Regions from separate parts of the Blautia sp. AF17-9LB genome, predicted to be linked through region 2. Evidence: predicted binding sites of a transcription regulator. Region 2 holds the regulator's gene; the other holds the start of a gene.
The links. Region 2 encodes Rex, which represses fermentation and respiration genes when NADH is low (regulators of the CRP and FNR family bind a similar motif). Its sites were predicted from a motif close to ATTGTTAANTANTTAACAAT; they were not measured.
Positions count from the first base shown of each region.

Region 1: gap (type I glyceraldehyde-3-phosphate dehydrogenase) is a predicted target of Rex. The motif match lies at 2,623-2,642, and genes of this name have one in related genera.

Region 1 is NZ_QUGU01000002.1:402,616-411,329, reverse strand. Features, by position in the region: gene tpiA (triose-phosphate isomerase) at 1-116, opposite strand, end outside; gene DWX00_RS04200 (phosphoglycerate kinase) at 152-1,345, opposite strand; gene gap (type I glyceraldehyde-3-phosphate dehydrogenase) at 1,560-2,573, opposite strand; gene DWX00_RS04190 (histidinol-phosphatase HisJ family protein) at 2,837-3,637, opposite strand; gene mnmA (tRNA 2-thiouridine(34) synthase MnmA) at 3,634-4,728, opposite strand; gene nifU (Fe-S cluster assembly scaffold protein NifU) at 4,731-5,168, opposite strand; gene nifS (cysteine desulfurase NifS) at 5,276-6,457, opposite strand; gene DWX00_RS04170 (RrF2 family transcriptional regulator) at 6,464-6,919, opposite strand; gene DWX00_RS04165 (polysaccharide biosynthesis protein) at 7,078-8,439, shown strand; gene DWX00_RS04160 (3-deoxy-7-phosphoheptulonate synthase) at 8,607-8,714, shown strand, end outside.
Region 2 is NZ_QUGU01000028.1:9,571-18,284, reverse strand. Features, by position in the region: gene DWX00_RS18930 (LysR family transcriptional regulator) at 1-882, opposite strand, end outside; gene DWX00_RS18935 (GNAT family N-acetyltransferase) at 1-26, shown strand, start outside; gene DWX00_RS18925 (MATE family efflux transporter) at 1,006-2,373, shown strand; gene DWX00_RS19775 (hypothetical protein) at 2,598-2,771, shown strand; gene DWX00_RS18920 (S8 family peptidase) at 2,860-3,705, shown strand; gene DWX00_RS18915 (NADP-dependent isocitrate dehydrogenase) at 3,871-5,073, shown strand; gene DWX00_RS18910 (ABC-F family ATP-binding cassette domain-containing protein) at 5,172-7,097, opposite strand; gene DWX00_RS18905 (redox-sensing transcriptional repressor Rex) at 7,252-7,908, shown strand; gene DWX00_RS18900 (bifunctional ADP-dependent NAD(P)H-hydrate dehydratase/NAD(P)H-hydrate epimerase) at 7,998-8,714, shown strand, end outside.

The DNA of each region.
Region 1 (8,714 bases), on a different contig from region 2:
ACAACGTCAACGTCGTCATTTGCCACCAGTGGTTTTAATGTATTGACTAATTCTACTGCCTTGCTCGGAGTCATGTTCATTTTCCAGTTTCCGGCGATAATTTTCTTTCTTGCCATGATCGTTTGATCTCCTTAGTTTTGAATATAAATTCTTATTTGTCGTTTGCTGCTGCAACGCCCGGCAGTTCTTTTCCTTCCAGGAACTCCAGGGAAGCGCCGCCGCCAGTGGAGATATGAGTCATCTTATCGCCATATCCAAGCTGGTTTACAGCTGCTGCGGAATCTCCGCCGCCGATGATCGTAACTGCATCTGTTTCAGCCAGTGCTGCTGCAACTGCTTTGGTTCCTGCTGCAAAATTCGGCATCTCGAAGCATCCCATCGGTCCGTTCCATACAACGGTTTTAGCAGTTTTAACAGCATCAGCGAACAGTTTTGCAGTTTCCGGTCCGATATCCAGACCTTCCCAGCCATCCGGAATCTGTCCGGCCGGAACAACCTGTGTATTTGCGTCGTTTGAGAATGCATCTGCAACAACGTTGTCTACCGGAAGAAGCAGTTTCACGCCTTTTGCTGCTGCTTTTTCTTTCATTTTGTTTGCATAATCCAGATAATCCATCTCAAGCAGAGAATCACCAACGGTGCCGCCTGCTGCTTTTGCGAAGGTATAAGCCATACCACCGCCGATGATCAGGACATCAACTTTATCGATCAGGTTGTCGATAACAGAAATCTTGCTGGATACTTTGGATCCACCAAGGATGGCAACAAACGGACGCTCCGGATTGTTGACAGCATTTCCAAGGAATGCGATCTCTTTCTCCATCAGGTAACCAACAACAGCAGTGTCAACATATTTGGTAACACCAACATTGGAGCAATGAGCACGGTGTGCGGTTCCGAATGCATCGTTTACGAATACGTCACACAGGGAAGCCAGTTCTTTGCTGAACTCCTCACCGTTTTTGGTCTCTTCTGCACGGTAACGGGTGTTCTCCAGAAGGATTACATCTCCGTCTTTCATAGCCTCAACAGCTGCTTTTGCGTTCGGTCCTACAACCTCAGGATCTGCTGCAAATTTAACTTCCTGTCCGAGAAGCTCGGAAAGGCGAACTGCAACCGGTGCAAGAGAAAGCTCTGGTTTTGGTTCTCCTTTCGGTTTTCCAAGATGAGAGCAGAGAATTACTTTTCCGCCGTCAGCGATCAGTTTTTTGATCGTTGGAAGAGCTGCTACCAGACGGTTCTCATCTGTGATTTTTCCATCGATCAGCGGAACGTTGAAGTCACATCTTACAAGGACTCTTTTTCCTTTTACGTTGATATCATCTACGGTTTTTTTGTTTAACATGGGCGTTTCCCTCCATATATCCAACTGCATCTGCCGCGCCGTTTCTTTGTTTTTGCGGCATCGCGGTCCTTATTTAAAAATGCAGTTTATAATTTTTGCACACGGAAAAGGGCTGTTTTTGTGCCGTATTTTTCCGCCGCATTCGCAAAAAGGGCCCGGTCCTTAACAGACCGGACCCTTTGGGCTCTGAAATTTTGCCGTTCAGTTTGTTAAATTATGCTAACTCGCTGAAGTATTTGATGGTACGAACCATCTGGCTTGTGTAGGAGTTCTCGTTATCATACCAAGAAACAACCTGTACCTCTGTTGTTCCGTTGTCCAGCGGAAGAACCATGGTCTGAGTTGCATCGAACAGAGAACCATATCTCATACCAACGATGTCGCTGGATACGATTTCATCTGTGTTGTATCCGAAGGACTCGGTTGCAGAAGCTTTCATTTTTGCGTTGATCTCGTCAACAGTTACAGTTCCTTCTACAACTGCTGTAAGGATTGTGGTAGAACCGGTTGGGGTTGGAACACGCTGTGCAGAACCGATCAGTTTGCCGTTCAGTTCCGGAATAACAAGGCCGATTGCTTTTGCAGCACCGGTGCTGTTTGGAACGATGTTAACTGCAGCTGCACGGGATCTTCTCAGATCGCCTTTTCTCTGCGGTCCGTCCAGAGTCATCTGATCTCCAGTGTAAGCATGGATAGTAACCATGATACCGGATTTAATCGGAGCCAGTTCGTTCAGAGCTTTTGCCATAGGTGCAAGGCAGTTTGTGGTGCAGGATGCAGCGGAGATGATGTTATCGTCTGCTGTCAGTGTCTCATGGTTTACATTGTAAACGATGGTCGGAAGGTCGTTACCAGCCGGAGCGGAGATAACTACTTTACGAGCACCTGCATTGATGTGTGCCTGAGCTTTTGCTTTGGAGGTGTAGAATCCGGAGCACTCCAGAACTACGTCTACGCCAAGCTCTCCCCATGGGCAGTTGTTAGCATCCGGGAAAGCATAGATTTTGATGTTTTTGCCATCTACTGTGATGGAATCTTCATCGGATGTTACGGTATCAGCCAGAGCATATTTTCCCTGAGAAGAGTCATATTTTAACAGATGAGCTAACATCTTCGGGGATGTTAAATCGTTGATTGCTACTACTTCATAACCTTCTGCTCCAAACATCTGTCTGAATGCAAGACGTCCGATACGGCCAAAACCATTGATTGCTACTTTTACTGCCATGATTTTCAATTCCTCCTAAAAAGTGAATTTTAATTTTGAGTCTCTGTACTTTGTTAAAGAAACATCAACCTTATCTGTATAATACCTAATTTCGTCGGAAAATTCAAGTTCTATTTTCAAGAAAATACGAAATTATTTCTAAAATTTGTGAAGAAGCCGGATGCCAATCCGTATTTCTGCAAAATTTCGAAAGATCCGTCTATTGCAGAAAGAGCCGGAATCCAGCCTTTCTGGGGCTTTTTCCGGCTTTTCCTGCGTGTTTTCTATTGGATCGGCAGATATTCCGGCTTTTTCTCTTTAAACCGCACGTAGTACCGGAATCCGGCTTCCTGCGCGATAGCTGCCGCGTCCGCGAAATGAAACGCTATATGTTCCGGTTTGTGGGCATCGGCACCGAAGGTGATCTTTTCGCCGCCCAGTTCCCGGTATCTTCTGATGACATCCGGCGTCGGATTCGGCACGCCAAGGCCTGCCTTGTAGCCGCCGGTGTTGATTTCCAGCGCGATATCGTACTGAATCAGCTCTTTTAAAATGGTATCGATCTCGTCCGCAAATGCGCGGTAGCTGTAATCTTTTCCCTTTTCTCTGCAGTAGCGTACCACATAATCCAGATGACCAAGCGTCTGGAAATTGTGGAAGAACCGGATATTTTCTGCTGTAGCCCGAAAATACGCCCGGTACAGCTCTTCTGCCGTCCAGTCCGGGAAAGCATCCTCATAATAGGGGTCTTTTCCGTCAATGACATGCATGGATCCGATCACATAGTCGAACGGCCACGCATTTACATACTCTTCCATCCGTTCTTTTAAGTGGAGCTGCAGTCCCAGTTCCACGCCGAATCGGATATCGATTCTGTCGTGGTATTTTTCCTGCAGTTCCCGGATTTTTGCCGCATATGCCGGTGTATCGAGCTGGAACTCGCCGGTACTGTAATCCATATCGTAGTGATCTGTCAGGCAGATTGCCGGAAGTCCCAGCTCGACTGCCCGTTTTACCATCTCTTCTGTTGGTGCTTCGCTGTCACTTGAAAAGAAACTGTGCATATGACAGTCCGCTATTTTCATCTTTCGGCCTCCGTAATCGTTCCGCCTCCGCCGACACAGCCGTCCACGTAGAAGACAACAGCCTGTCCCGGTGTCGGAGCACGCACGCCGTCCGGGAAGGTACAGGTAATCTCATCTTCCCCGGTCCGTTTGATCACGCACGGGGAGCCTTTGTGCCCGTACCGGATTTTTGCGGTGCAGGAGAGCTCTTCTCCAAGTTCCAGCGGCGGAATTGCCATATAGTTTACTTTGTTTGCTTTTACTACTTTTGCGAAAACCTCTTCATTTTCGCCGACCACAACCTCGTTCGTCTCCGGACGGATTTCCAGTACGAACACGCGGTGTCCCATCGGAAGGCCGAGTCCGCGGCGCTGTCCTACGGTGTAATGGGTAATCCCCTCATGGGTACCGAGGATTTCACCCTTTGTATTCACGAAATTGCCTTTCGGTGCCACGATTCCTGTCTCGTTCTGGATAAAGGAAGCGTAATCCTGATCCGGCACGAAGCAGATTTCCTGGGAATCCTTCTTTTTTGCTACCGGAAGACCGATTTTTGCTGCAATCTCACGAATCTGATCTTTTGTGTAGTCTCCGACCGGCATCAGCGTATGCGAAAGCTGCTCCTGGGTCAGATTATACAGTGCATACGTCTGGTCTTTTGCCGCTGTTACCGAATTTGCAATCGCATACCGTCCATTGGCAAGCTGTTCGATTCTTGCATAATGTCCGGTCGCAATGTAGTCCGCTCCAATGGAAAGACTGCGCTGAAGCAACGCTTCCCATTTCACATAGCGGTTGCAGGCGATACACGGGTTCGGTGTTCTGCCGCAGAGATATTCGTTCGTGAAATAGTCCATGACGTTCTCACGGAACTCTTTTTTGAAGTTCATGACATAATACGGAATGTCCAGCACCTGTGCCACGCGCCTTGCATCATCAACAGCAGAGAGGCCGCAACAGCCCCCGTTTTCCTCCTGGACTGTCTCGGCCTCATCCTGCCAGATCTGCATGGTCACCCCGATGACATCGTATCCTGCTTTTTTCAGGAGATACGCTGCCACCGAGGAATCTACGCCGCCGGACATTCCAACGACTACCTTCTTTTTTCCCATACTTAGTATTCTTCCTCTTCCTCGCCCTCGCTGATATCAGACTTCGGTTTTGCAAGACCTTCGATCTTGATGTGGTGTTTCTCTGCGTAATCCCAGAGTGCAGCGTGAATTGCTTCTTCTGCAAGCAGAGAACAGTGAACTTTGACCGGCGGAAGTCCGTCGAGTGCTTCCATAACAGCTTTGTTGGTTACTTCCAGAGCTTCCTGGATGGTTTTTCCTTTTACCAGCTCGGTTGCCATACTGCTGGTTGCAACTGCGGCGCCGCAGCCGAAGGTTTTGAATTTGCAGTCCTGAATGATGCCGTTATCGTCGATGTCAAGATACATTCTCATGATATCGCCGCATTTTGCATTTCCAACGGTACCTACACCGCTTGCGTTCTCAATTTCTCCTACATTTCTCGGATGCTGGAAATGATCCATTACTTTTTCACTGTACATTGTTATTCTTCCTCCTGAACTATTTCAAAGCAGTCCTCCTCCGGCACAGCTTTTACCTGAATTTTTCTGTACCGGCTTTCTGGATGGACTGTCTTATTTTTTTAAACTTATTTACCCTGCTGTTTTTTGATGTAATCCTCATACAGCGGGGACATGCTGCGCAGACGGTCTACGATCGCTTTAATCTGCTCTACAACAAAATCAACGTCCTCTTTTGTGATCTCCTCACTTAAAGTCAGACGTAAGGAACCGTGTGCTTTCTCGTGCGGCAGTCCGATGGCCAGCAGTACATGGGACGGATCCAGGGATCCGGAAGTACATGCAGAACCGCTGGATGCGCAGATACCTTTCATATCCAGCATGATCAGAAGGGACTCTCCCTCGATGAATTCAAAGCTGATGTTGCAGTTGTTCGGCAGACGTTTTACCGGATCGCCGTTCAGACGGCAGTTCGGAATCTCGGTTAAAATACGGTTGATCAGATAATCACGTACTTCGATTTCTTTTGCGGTACGCTCCGCCATAGTTCTTGCCGCACGCTCTGCCGCAACTCCATATCCTACGATGCCCGGTACATTTTCTGTTCCGGCACGGCGTTTTCTTTCCTGCGCACCGCCGTGTACGAAGGAGCGGATTTTCACACCCTTTCGGATGTAAAGGAAGCCGATTCCTTTCGGTCCGTTAATCTTATGACCGCTGGAACTGAGCATATCAATATTGCACTCATCCACATTGATCGGGATCTGGCCAAATGCCTGTACGGCATCTGTGTGGAATAAAATATTGTGTTCTTTTGCAATTCTTCCGATTTCCTTGATCGGCTGAATCGTTCCGATTTCGTTGTTTGCCGCCATAACGGAAATCAGAATGGTCTCAGGTGTGATGGCTGCTTCGAGTTCATCCAGATTGACAACGCCGTTCTCATCGACGCCGATATAGGTGATTTTCGCACCGCGCTCTTTTTCCAGATACTCACAGGTATGAAGAATCGCATGATGCTCGATTTTTGTGGTGATGATGTGGTTTCCTTTATTTTTATATGCTTCAAAGGTAGCTTTTAACGCCCAGTTATCGGACTCGCTGCCGCCGGCTGTGAAATAAATTTCCTCCGGTTTTGCGCCGAGCACGTTTGCGATCTGCTCTCTTCCTTTGGTGATGGCTTCTTTGCTTTTTCCTGCAATTGCATAAATACTGGATGGATTTCCGTAGTATTCGCTGAAATAAGGAAGCATAGCCTCGACAACTTCCGGGGCTGTTTTTGTTGTTGCCGCATTGTCCAGATAAATCATTGTTGTTCACTCCTTGTCATTTCTATCGCTGTTTCTGTTTTTCTCTAATTGCCGGCTCTGCTGAACCAGCTCTCCGAGGCTGATGGAATCCACAGCGTTCGTAATTCCCTCATTGATCCTCTGCCACACAAAACGCGTGACGCAGAAATCGGCCGCATCGCAGCCGCCCAGGCCTTCATTGACCGAGCACGTGACTGCCTCGAGTCCGCCCTCCAGCACACGGAGAACATCTCCTACCGAAATGGAATCTGCCGGTTTTGCAAGTACATATCCACCGCCTGCTCCCCGCACACTCTCAATGAATCCGGCTTTTCGAAGCGGACGCACCAGCTGCTCCAGATAGCTCTCTGAGATATTCTGGCGTTCTGAAATGCTGGCAATGGACACTGCACCCTCTTCTTCGTGACTCGCCAGATCGATCATGGCACGCAGGCCATATCTTCCCTTGGTCGATAATTTCATTCCTGGTTCTCCTTTTTCCTGTGCTGTCGTTTTCCAATTCCGACAGTTTTAATCGGATTTATTTCTCACTCAGAATAGCACCTATCACGGGGTTCTGTCAAGGAGTTTTTTCGCATATTTTAGACTATCTGCGCAATGCCGTGAAAGGAGTCTATCCCATGCTGAAAATCACAAGAAAGAACACGCTTCTTCTTGGCACACTGATCCTGACCGCGTCCGGGATCATCTGCAGAATTCTTGGATTTCTCTATAGAATATTCCTGTCGCGCCGGATCGGTGCGGAAGCCTTTGGTATCTACCAGCTCGCCACACCACTCTACGCACTGATGCTCTCCCTTGGCGCAGGCGGCATGCAGACGGTGCTCTCGCGCTTTGTCGCATCGTACCTTGCCAAAAAGGATTCCAGACGGGCAAAGATCTGTCTGGCGGCCGGATGCGGCATTGTAGTGATACTTTCCTTCTCCGCCTCCATCTTTCTCTTTTTCAGCGCGGATTTTATAGGAACACGGCTTCTTTTTGAGCCGCGGACGATTCTGCTCCTCCGGATTTTATCACTCGGCATTCTCCCCTCCGGGATCCACAACTGTCTCTCGGCATGGTATCTTGGCCAGAATCAGACGGCACTGCCTTCTTTTTGCCAGCTTTTGGAACAGTTCGTGCGCATGGGCGCTTCCTACCTTGCCTGGCTTTTCTGTCTTTCCACAAGCCTCCCCTCTGCCGCTGTCGCTGCATTCGGTACTGCCGCCGGCGAACTCTTTTCGTGTCTCTTTCTGATGGCCTGCCTGTCCGTCTCGCACAGCAGGTCCCCTCAGAAACACCGCCCGATTTCTGTTTTTTTCAAAGAAAAGACCCTCTGGTACGATACCTTCCGAGAGCTTGCCGTTTTGAATCTTCCGCTTACGCTGAACCGTATTCTTCTGAATGTCCTCCACAGCATTGAAAGTGCTCTGCTCCCCGGCTGTCTGGTCACCTTCGGTCTTTCCCGGAAAGCAGCGCTCTCGCAGTATGGCATTCTCACCGGTATGGCACTTCCGATGATCTTTTTTCCATCTGCCATCACCCACGCGGTGTCCGTCATGCTTCTGCCCGGCGTAGCAAAACAGCAGGCCGACGGTACGCCGGAGCAAATATCAGACACGATCCGTTATACAATTTCTTTCTGTGTGCTGCTTGGCACTTCCGCTGTTTTTGCCTTTTTCTTTTTCGGTCCGTGGCTTGGACGTTTCCTTTTTCAAAACGAAGAAGTCGGCGTTTTTCTGCGTATCCTTTCATTTTTAAGTCCTTTTCTCTATCTGGAAACGACACTTGGAAGCATTTTAAACGGCCTTGGAAAAACTTCTCTCGTTTTTTTCCAGAACCTTGCCGGAGATGTAATTCGTATTCTTGCAATTCTTTTTCTCGTCCCGGTTTTCGGCATCCGTGGCTATCTCTATGGTATTCTTGCAAGTGAACTTACCATTATGACAATGGCACTTTTGTTCCTGCATCGGGAATCTGCAAACGGATTTGCTGTTCATTGATACCTTTTTTCTATCTTTTTTAAGAGAAACAGAATTTTCGCCGAAAAAATATCGACAATCTTCGCGTTATGTATTATAATTTATAGATAGTTTGCGACGGGGCACACAAGAACGCTCCTCTGTCCGCAGCTAGAAAAGAAGTGCATCTAAGATAAAGGAGAACGAAAATGAGCCTTGAATTTGTAAGAAAACTTCCCACCCCAACAGAGATCCGGGAACAATATCCCTTAAGCGCCCGCGCAACCGAAATCAAAAAACAGCGTGACGCTGAAATC
Region 2 (8,714 bases):
TTGGGGAACATGAATTTGATTATTGAGGGAGTCATTTTCATCCCACAATTCCAGAAAAGCCCGAAGTTCAGACGGAAGGCGCCCCTTGCGCCAGGCAAGCAGGATTTCGGTTGTAAGGTCTGCATCTGTGATGGTGCAGGCCTTTAATTTATGGGTAAGATTCAGCATGGAGGCCGGCAGAAGAGCGATGCCAAGGCCTTTTTCTGCCATTGTCATTGCCGTGCGGGCGTCCTCGCAGGTGAGATAGATATCGCAGAACAGACCCGCCTGCTCGAAAGCGGAGAGCATGTATTTCCGGTAGCGGTTCGACAGAATCAGCGGCTGCTCGGCAAGTTCCGTAAGCGAAAGGGTTTCACGCCCGGCAAAAAGCGGGTGAGAAGGGAGTGCCATGGCGGTGATGCTCTCTTTTAAAAGGGTCTTCGTCTCGCAGCCATTTAAAACGATTGGCGTGCGGAGCGTGGTGAGATCCACCATGTGATTTTCGAGCTGGTCTTTTAAAGCAAAGGTAGAACCCTCGTGGACATCAAAATGGATGTGCGGGTATTTCCGGGAAAATCGCAGGAGATAGTCGGCGAGCAGCGAAACGGTGGATGGCGTCATGCCGATGTGGAGTGTCGCAGACTGACTGGATTTTACGACTTCGCGCCTGGTGAGATCCGCAAGCATCAGAAGCGTTCCTGCCTGTTCATACAGTGTTTTTCCTGCCTCGGTCAGGGTGATTTTCTTTGTACCGCGGATGAGAAGAGGCACCTGAAGCTCTTCCTCCAGCATTTTGATCTGATAACTTAACGGCGGCTGTGTCATATGCAGCACCCGTGCCGCCCCGCTGATGGTTCCCGCGTCCACGATGGCGCGGAAGTATTCGAGTTGTCGAAGTTCCATAAAAATCCTCCTGAAAAAACTATATAAAAATTATTCAATTTCAATATAAAAACAATAATTTACATATAGAATACGCCATGCTATACTGAAAAGCAAGTGAAAAAGAAGGGAATGAGGGAACAAATGAAACGAATTGATTTCGAACATGGAACCGTAACCGGAAACATCTTCGGGGCAGCGCTCCCGATGCTGGTTGCTCAGATTTTGAGTCTGCTGTACAATATTGTAGACCGCGTCTACATCGCGCGGATCCCGGAGGTAGGAACGGCGGCACTCGGTGCAGTCGGTCTGTGCTTTCCGCTGATCGTTATCATCACAGCATTCAGCAACTTGTTTGGAAGCGGCGGCGCTCCGCTGTTTTCGATTGAGCGTGGAAAGAATGATCAAAAAAAGGCGGAACGTATTATGAATACGTCGTATTCCATGGTATGTGTCTGTGCTGTCATACTGATGGTGATCGGCTTTTTGTTTGCCCGTCCACTGCTATCACTGTTCGGCGCATCGGCAGATGCGATGGTCTACGCGTATCCTTATATGATGATTTATCTGATCGGAACTTTGCCGTCGATGGTGGCAACCGGCATGAACCCGTTCATCAACGCGCAGGGCTACTCGACCGTTGGTATGCTTTCCGTCACGATCGGAGCGGTCGCAAACCTGCTGCTTGACCCGCTGTTTATCTTTGTGTTTGGCTTTGGTGTGCAGGGGGCTGCGATTGCAACTGTGATTTCCCAGACACTTTCCGCAGTGTTCGTTCTGTATTTCCTGACCCGGAAATCGGAACTGAAAGTGCGCTTTGTGCGGAAAAATGAAATTTCTGAGTGTGCAGGCTATGCGAAAAATATTGTCAGCCTCGGTACCGCGGGATTTATCATGCAGCTGACCAACAGCCTTGTCACGATCTGCTGCAACAACGTACTCTCTGTGACCGGCGGTGATATTTACATCTCTGTTATGACGATCGTATCGAGCGTGCGTCAGCTCGTCGAGACACCGATCTATGCAATGAATGAGGGAACTTCTCCGATTTTGAGCTATAATTACGGTGCACGCCGTCCGGCCCGCGTGCGCAAGGCGATGTGTGTCATGAGTGCGATGATCCTCGGCTATACCGCAGTGATGTGGAGCGTGATTGTTCTGGCGCCGCATGCGCTGATCGGTATTTTCAGTTCGGATGCGGTACTGACCGCAGATGCGGTTCCGGCTCTGAAGCAGTACTTTGCAGCATTCATTTTCATGGATCTGCAGTACATTGGACAGACCGTATTCAAATCTCTGAATAAAAAGAAGCAGGCGATCTTTTTCTCCCTGCTCCGAAAAGTCTTCATTGTTGTACCGCTCACCTATCTGATGCCGTACGTACTCCACATGGGAACGGACGGTGTATTCCTTGCCGAACCGGTATCAAACGTAATCGGCGGAAGTCTCTGCTTTATCACCATGCTGATTCTGGTTCTGCCGGAACTGAAGCGAATGGAGCAGCAGAAGTAATGTTTTTGAAAAGTTTCTGAAAAAAGGACAGGAAGATCTTTACCGAAACGGTTTTGGCAGATATCTTCCTGTTTTTTATTGCCATACATACAATATGATGCCTCGGACAATCTGATGCGCATTGGAGTCCCGGCGCTCCGCATTCTGTCGGTGCCTATCTGCTTTCGATTCCAGGTCTGATCTATCAGGCGGCGCTGCAGGGACTTTCCCTTGGAAAAGAAAGTATGTACATATCCATGACACGCCAGGCGATTCTGCCGCTGGTGTTTGCATTTCTTCTCAAAGGATTTGGAAACCTGAATCTGATATGGGGCGCCTTTGTCCTGGCTGAGCTCTGCGGCATCCCGCTTGCAGCAGCTCTCTGGAAACGGAAAGGGGAAAAGCAGATTCAGTTTTAAGTATAGAAAAGAAAAACAAAAAGGCTGTTCTTTGCGAAAGGCAGCCTTTTTTGCATACCATAAGATAAGAATACACAGGGACTTATGGATGAAAGAGCAGGAAAATCTGACAGGAAAAGGAATTACAGCCGCCGTGCTGGATACAGGGATTTTTCCCCATATGGATTTTGACGGCCGGATTGTAGCCTTCCGGGATCTTGTGTACGGGCGGGAGACGCCTTACGATGACAATGGACACGGAACGCATGTCTGTGGTATCCTTGGCGGAAGTGGAAGAGCGTCCGGCGGAAAATACCAGGGTGCGGCACCGGGATGCCGGTTTGTCGTAGTGAAGATTCTGGACCGAAGGGGAAATGGAAGAAAGCAGGATATCCTCGCGGCGATTGACTGGGTGTGCAAAGAGCGAATAAGACTTAATATCCGCATTTTAAATATTTCAGTGGGAACAACAGAGCAGGAAAAAACGGTGGATGATCTGCTAGTACAGGCGGTGGAGCGCGCCTGGGATGACGGGATCACTGTTGTGACAGCGGCCGGAAATCTGGGGCCCGCTCCGGGCAGTATTACGGCGCCGGGGAGCAGCAGAAAAGTGATCACCGTGGGAGCGGGCGATCTGCTGGAGCCAAGAAGAGGAATCTCCGGATGCGGCCCGACACGGGACTGCGTCTGCAAACCGGATCTTGTCGCGCCTGGAAAACGTCTCATTTCCTGCGCGCCTGGAAGAAGCAGGAAGGAATATGTGGTGAAGAGCGGCACCTCGATGGCGGCACCGCGGGTGTCCGGAGCCGTGGCTTTGGCACTTGAACGGGTTCCGGATCTTACAAATGTCCAGGCGAAAATGCTGCTTTGCGAATCGGCGAGAGACCTTGGCCTTCCGCGCAACCGTCAGGGGCATGGGATGCTTCAAACAGACCGTTTTCTGTCTCTTCTGTGAGACACTGTGCGGCAGCATAAAAAAAGAAAAATGAAGGAAAACACCTCTCATCCTGCAAAAATTGTGTGAATTTATGGGAAAATGCCAAAAAATCAGGCGAATTTTGACTTGACAAGCTATAGGATACTTTATACAATAAACGGGAATAGAAAAAGGAGGCCTACTATGGAAAAAATTCAGATGACCACTCCTCTGGTAGAGATGGATGGAGATGAGATGACCAGAATTCTCTGGAAAATGATCAAAGATGAGCTGCTTCTCCCGTTTATTGACCTGAAAACGGAATATTACGATCTGGGACTGGAACACAGAAACGAGACGAACGATCAGGTAACCGTAGATTCCGCAAACGCTACCAAGAAATACGGTGTAGCAGTCAAATGTGCCACCATTACGCCGAATGCAGCGCGTATGACCGAGTACAATCTGAAAGAAATGTGGAAGAGCCCGAACGGAACGATCCGTGCCATGCTCGACGGAACCGTTTTCCGTACCCCGATTGTCGTAAAAGGCATCGAGCCGTGCGTGCGCAACTGGAAAAAACCGATCACGATTGCCCGTCATGCATACGGAGATGTCTATAAAAATGCAGAAATGCGCATTCCGGGACCGGGAAAAGCAGAGCTGGTTTATACGGCTGAGGACGGCACCGAGACAAGAGAGCTGATCCACAACTTCACCGGCGCCGGTGTCATTCAGGGCATGCACAATCTGGATAACTCCATAGAAAGCTTTGCGAGAAGCTGTTTCGAGTACGCACTGTCCACGAAACAGGATCTGTGGTTTGCAAGCAAGGATACGATTTCCAAGAAGTATGATCACCGCTTCAAGGATATCTTCCAGGAGATCTTCGATGCAGAGTACAAAGAGAAATTTGCAGAAGCAGGCATTACCTACTTCTACACTCTGATCGACGACGCCGTTGCCCGCATCATGAAAGCAGAGGGCGGCTTTATCTGGGCCTGCAAGAACTACGACGGCGATGTCATGAGCGACATGGTATCCTCCGCCTTCGGTTCCCTTGCGATGATGACTTCTGTTCTCGTATCCCCGCACGGATATTACGAGTACGAGGCTGCGCACGGAACCGTACAGCGCCACTATTACCGTCACTTAAAAGGTGAGGAGACATCCACCAACTCCGTGGCCACCATTTTTGCATGGACCGGCGCACTCAGAAAACGCGGGGAAATGGATGGAAACGCAGAACTTTCCGCATTTGCAGACCGTCTGGAAAAAGCAACGATCGCAACGATCGAGAGCGGAAAAATGACAAAAGACCTTGCGCTGATCACCACCATGGAAAATCCGACCGTATTAAACAGCCGTGATTTCATCCTGGCCATCCGCGAGGAGCTGGAGAAATAATTAAACGAAGCAAAAAAGAAAGCCGATCCGGCATTCCCGCAAAAAGGGATGCGCCGGACCGGCTTTTTCTGTTTTGAATTTTCCGGGGAAAACCAGGCCTATTCGGCAAGCTCTTCCCATTTTTCATACAGCTCTTCGAGTTCCGCGGCAATCTCTGCTTTCTCTTTGCTTAATTTCACACACTCTGCCACATTCGTTGCGACTTCCGGTTTCGACATTTCCTCATCAATTTCCGAATCGCGTGTCTCAAGCTCTTCAATTCGTTTCTCCGTCTTTTTCAGCTCGTTTTCTTTCTTGCGGAGACGTGCCTGTTCTTCTTTCTGCGCTTTCCAGTCCAGCTTTGTGGAGGAGGCTTCGGAAGGAGCCGCTGTTTCTTCCGGAGCGGCGGCATCGGCAGCAGGAGCATAGATGCGGGTCAGCTCTTCTTTTTTCTCCAGATAGTAATCGTAATTTCCGATATAGTTGACGAGTGTTTGTCCCGTCAGCTCCAGAATCCGGGTTGCAGTCTGATTGATAAAGTAACGGTCGTGGGAAACGTACAGTACCGTTCCAGTGTAATCCTTCAGCGCGTTTTCCAGAATCTCCTTTGATACGATATCGAGGTGGTTGGTCGGCTCGTCGAGGATCAGGAAGTTGGCGTTCGAGAGCATCAGCTTGGCAAGAGAAATTCGTCCGCGCTCACCGCCGCTCAAGGTATGAATCGGTTGGAAGACATCGTCGTTTGTAAACAGGAAGGCGGCCAGCACATTTCGGATTTCGGTGTTTGTCAGATACGGATACGCGTCGGAAATCTCCTGGAAAATGGTCTTTTCCATGTGGAGCACCTGATGCTCCTGATCGTAGTAACCGATCTGTACACGGCTTCCAAGTGTAAAAGAGCCGGCATCCGGGCGGATGACTTCGTTTAAGATCTTTAAGATCGTCGTTTTTCCCGTTCCGTTGTTTCCGATGATTGCGACGCGCTCCCCGCGCTTGATTTCGAAATTCAGATCCTGGAAAAGCGTCTGTCCCGGGAAGGCTTTGGAGAGGTGCTCGACGGTCAGCACATCGTTTCCGCTTGTGATGCGCGGTTCCAGACGGATCCGCATATCGGAGCGTACTTCGGTCGGCTTTTCCAGCACATCCATTTTGTCCAGCATTTTTTCACGGCTCTCGGCGCGTTTGATGGATTTCTCGCGGTTGAAAGATTTCAGCTTTGCAATGACTTCTTCCTGATGGTGGATTTCCTGCTGCTGGTTGACCCAGGCATGGTAAGCGGCTTCACGGAGCATTGCTTTTTTTTGACTGTAGGCGGTATAGTTTCCCTCAAAAGTTGTTACTTTTTTATTGTCCACTTCAACGACTTTTGTGACAACGCGGTCGAGAAAGTAACGGTCATGGGAGACGATCAGGACGGCTCCGCTGTAATTTAAAAGATACGTTTCGAGCCAGGAGATCGAGTCCATATCGAGGTGGTTGGTCGGCTCGTCGAGCAGAATGATGTCCGGTTTGGTGAGCAGCAGTTTACCAAGTGCCACGCGGGTCTTCTGACCGCCGGAGAGGGAGTCCACCTGTTTTTCAAAATCGCTCTCGGAAAAGCCAAGACCTTTTAAAACACCGACGACTTCACTGCGGTACGCGTATCCGTTTTCCAGTTCAAAGGTATGGGAGAGGCGGGTGTAGGTGGAAAGAAGTTCATCCAGCTCTGCACCGGATTTTGTATTCATATCACTTTCCATCTGACGGAGGCGTTCCTCCATATCGATCAGATTCTGTTTCGCGGTCAGCACTTCCTGGTAAATGGAAAGGTGTCCGGTCAGATCCTGATGCTGGGCGAGATAGCCCATCGTCTTTCCTTTGGAGAGGATGACCTCTCCCTCATCGGCCCTCATTTCGCCGATGATGATTTTTAACAGCGTCGATTTTCCGGCACCGTTGATGCCGACCAGTGCGGTTTTTTCGCGTTCTTCTATATGAAAAGATGCATTTTTGATAATTTCCGTTGTCCCGAATGCTTTCGAGATATTCTGACATGCAAGAATCATGTGGTTCCTCCAGATAACATATTTCTGTATTTTGACATAATACACCATCCTTATTATAGAGAGTAATACACAAAATTTCAAGAAATCTTTGACAATTTTCTATCAACCATATATAATATGAATATATGCAGGTGTAAATAAGGAGGAATTTATCTTGGAAGAAAAAGGAATTTCGCGGGCAGTTATCAAAAGACTTCCTAGATATTATCGTTACCTGGGCGAATTGCTGGAGGACGGAGTAGAACGGATCTCTTCCGGTGAGCTGAGCGAGCGGATGAAAGTGACAGCTTCCCAGATTCGCCAGGATTTAAATAATTTCGGCGGCTTCGGCCAGCAGGGGTATGGTTATAACGTGCGGTATCTGTACAGCGAGATTGGAAAAATTTTAGGTCTGGACAGAGTCCACAATATGATTTTTGTCGGAGCCGGAAATCTGGGACAGGCGCTTGCTAATTATGCGGCCTTTGAAAGAAGCGGATTCAAAACGGTCGGTATTTTTGACGTCAACCCGGTATTAAAAGGAATCTCCGTGCGCGGAATTGAAATCCGCATGGCGGACGAGCTTCCGGAATTTATCAAGGAACACCATGTAGAGATTGCGGCTTTGACACTGCCAAAAGCAAAAGCGGTAGAGATGGCAGAGATTCTCGTGGACAACGGTGTAAAAGCAATCTGGAATTTTGCACATACCGATCTAAACTTAAAACTTCCGAAAGATGTGATCGTCGAGAACGTCCATCTTTCCGAAAGTCTGATGCGTCTCTCCTACAATCTGACCAGATATGAGGCGGAGCATCCAAAGAACAATTAAGAAACCAAAACAAAAGCAGGAGAGTCTTCGGGAAACCGGAGACTTTTTCTGTTCACTTTCCGGATAAGGCAGGAAAAGGAGGAAAAGCGATGAAACGGATTCTTACAGCAGCACAGATGAAGCAGGCAGACCGCAATACGATCGAAACCATGGGGGTACCGTCCCTGGTACTGATGGAGCGCGCAGCGCTGTCCTGCGTGGAGGAGCTTCAAAATGGAACATGGGATACAGGAAAAGTCCTTGCTGTGTGCGGTCCCGGAAATAATGGAGGGGACGGTGCGGCAATTGCACGGATTTTAAAGACGAAAGGGGTGGATGCGGAACTGTTCTGTCTTGGAAATCCGGAAAAATACAGTGAAGGCATGAGAGCACAGAAGAAAATTGCGGAAAATTATGGGGTCCGTGAGGTTAAGAATCCGGATTTCCGGGAATATACTGTTATCATAGATGCCATCTTTGGAATTGGCGTATCCCGTCCGCTGGCAGGGGAGTACCGGAGGGCAGTGGAAGCAATCTGCGCAAGCGGTGTTCCTGTTCTTGCCGTGGACATCCCTTCGGGGATCCACACGGATACCGGAGAGGTCCTTGATGCGGCGGTGAAAGCCAGAGCCACGGTGACATTTGCCTGTGCAAAGCCAGGGCTTCTCTTTGATCCCGGAAAACGATATGCCGGAGAGGTCCTGGTCCGTGATATCGGAATCGGCTTTGATGCAGGAGAAGAGGAGACGCCCTGGTACGGTTCAGTGGAAAAAGAAGATCTGGACCGGTTTCTTACCCGCACGCCGATGGGAAATAAGGGAACCTTC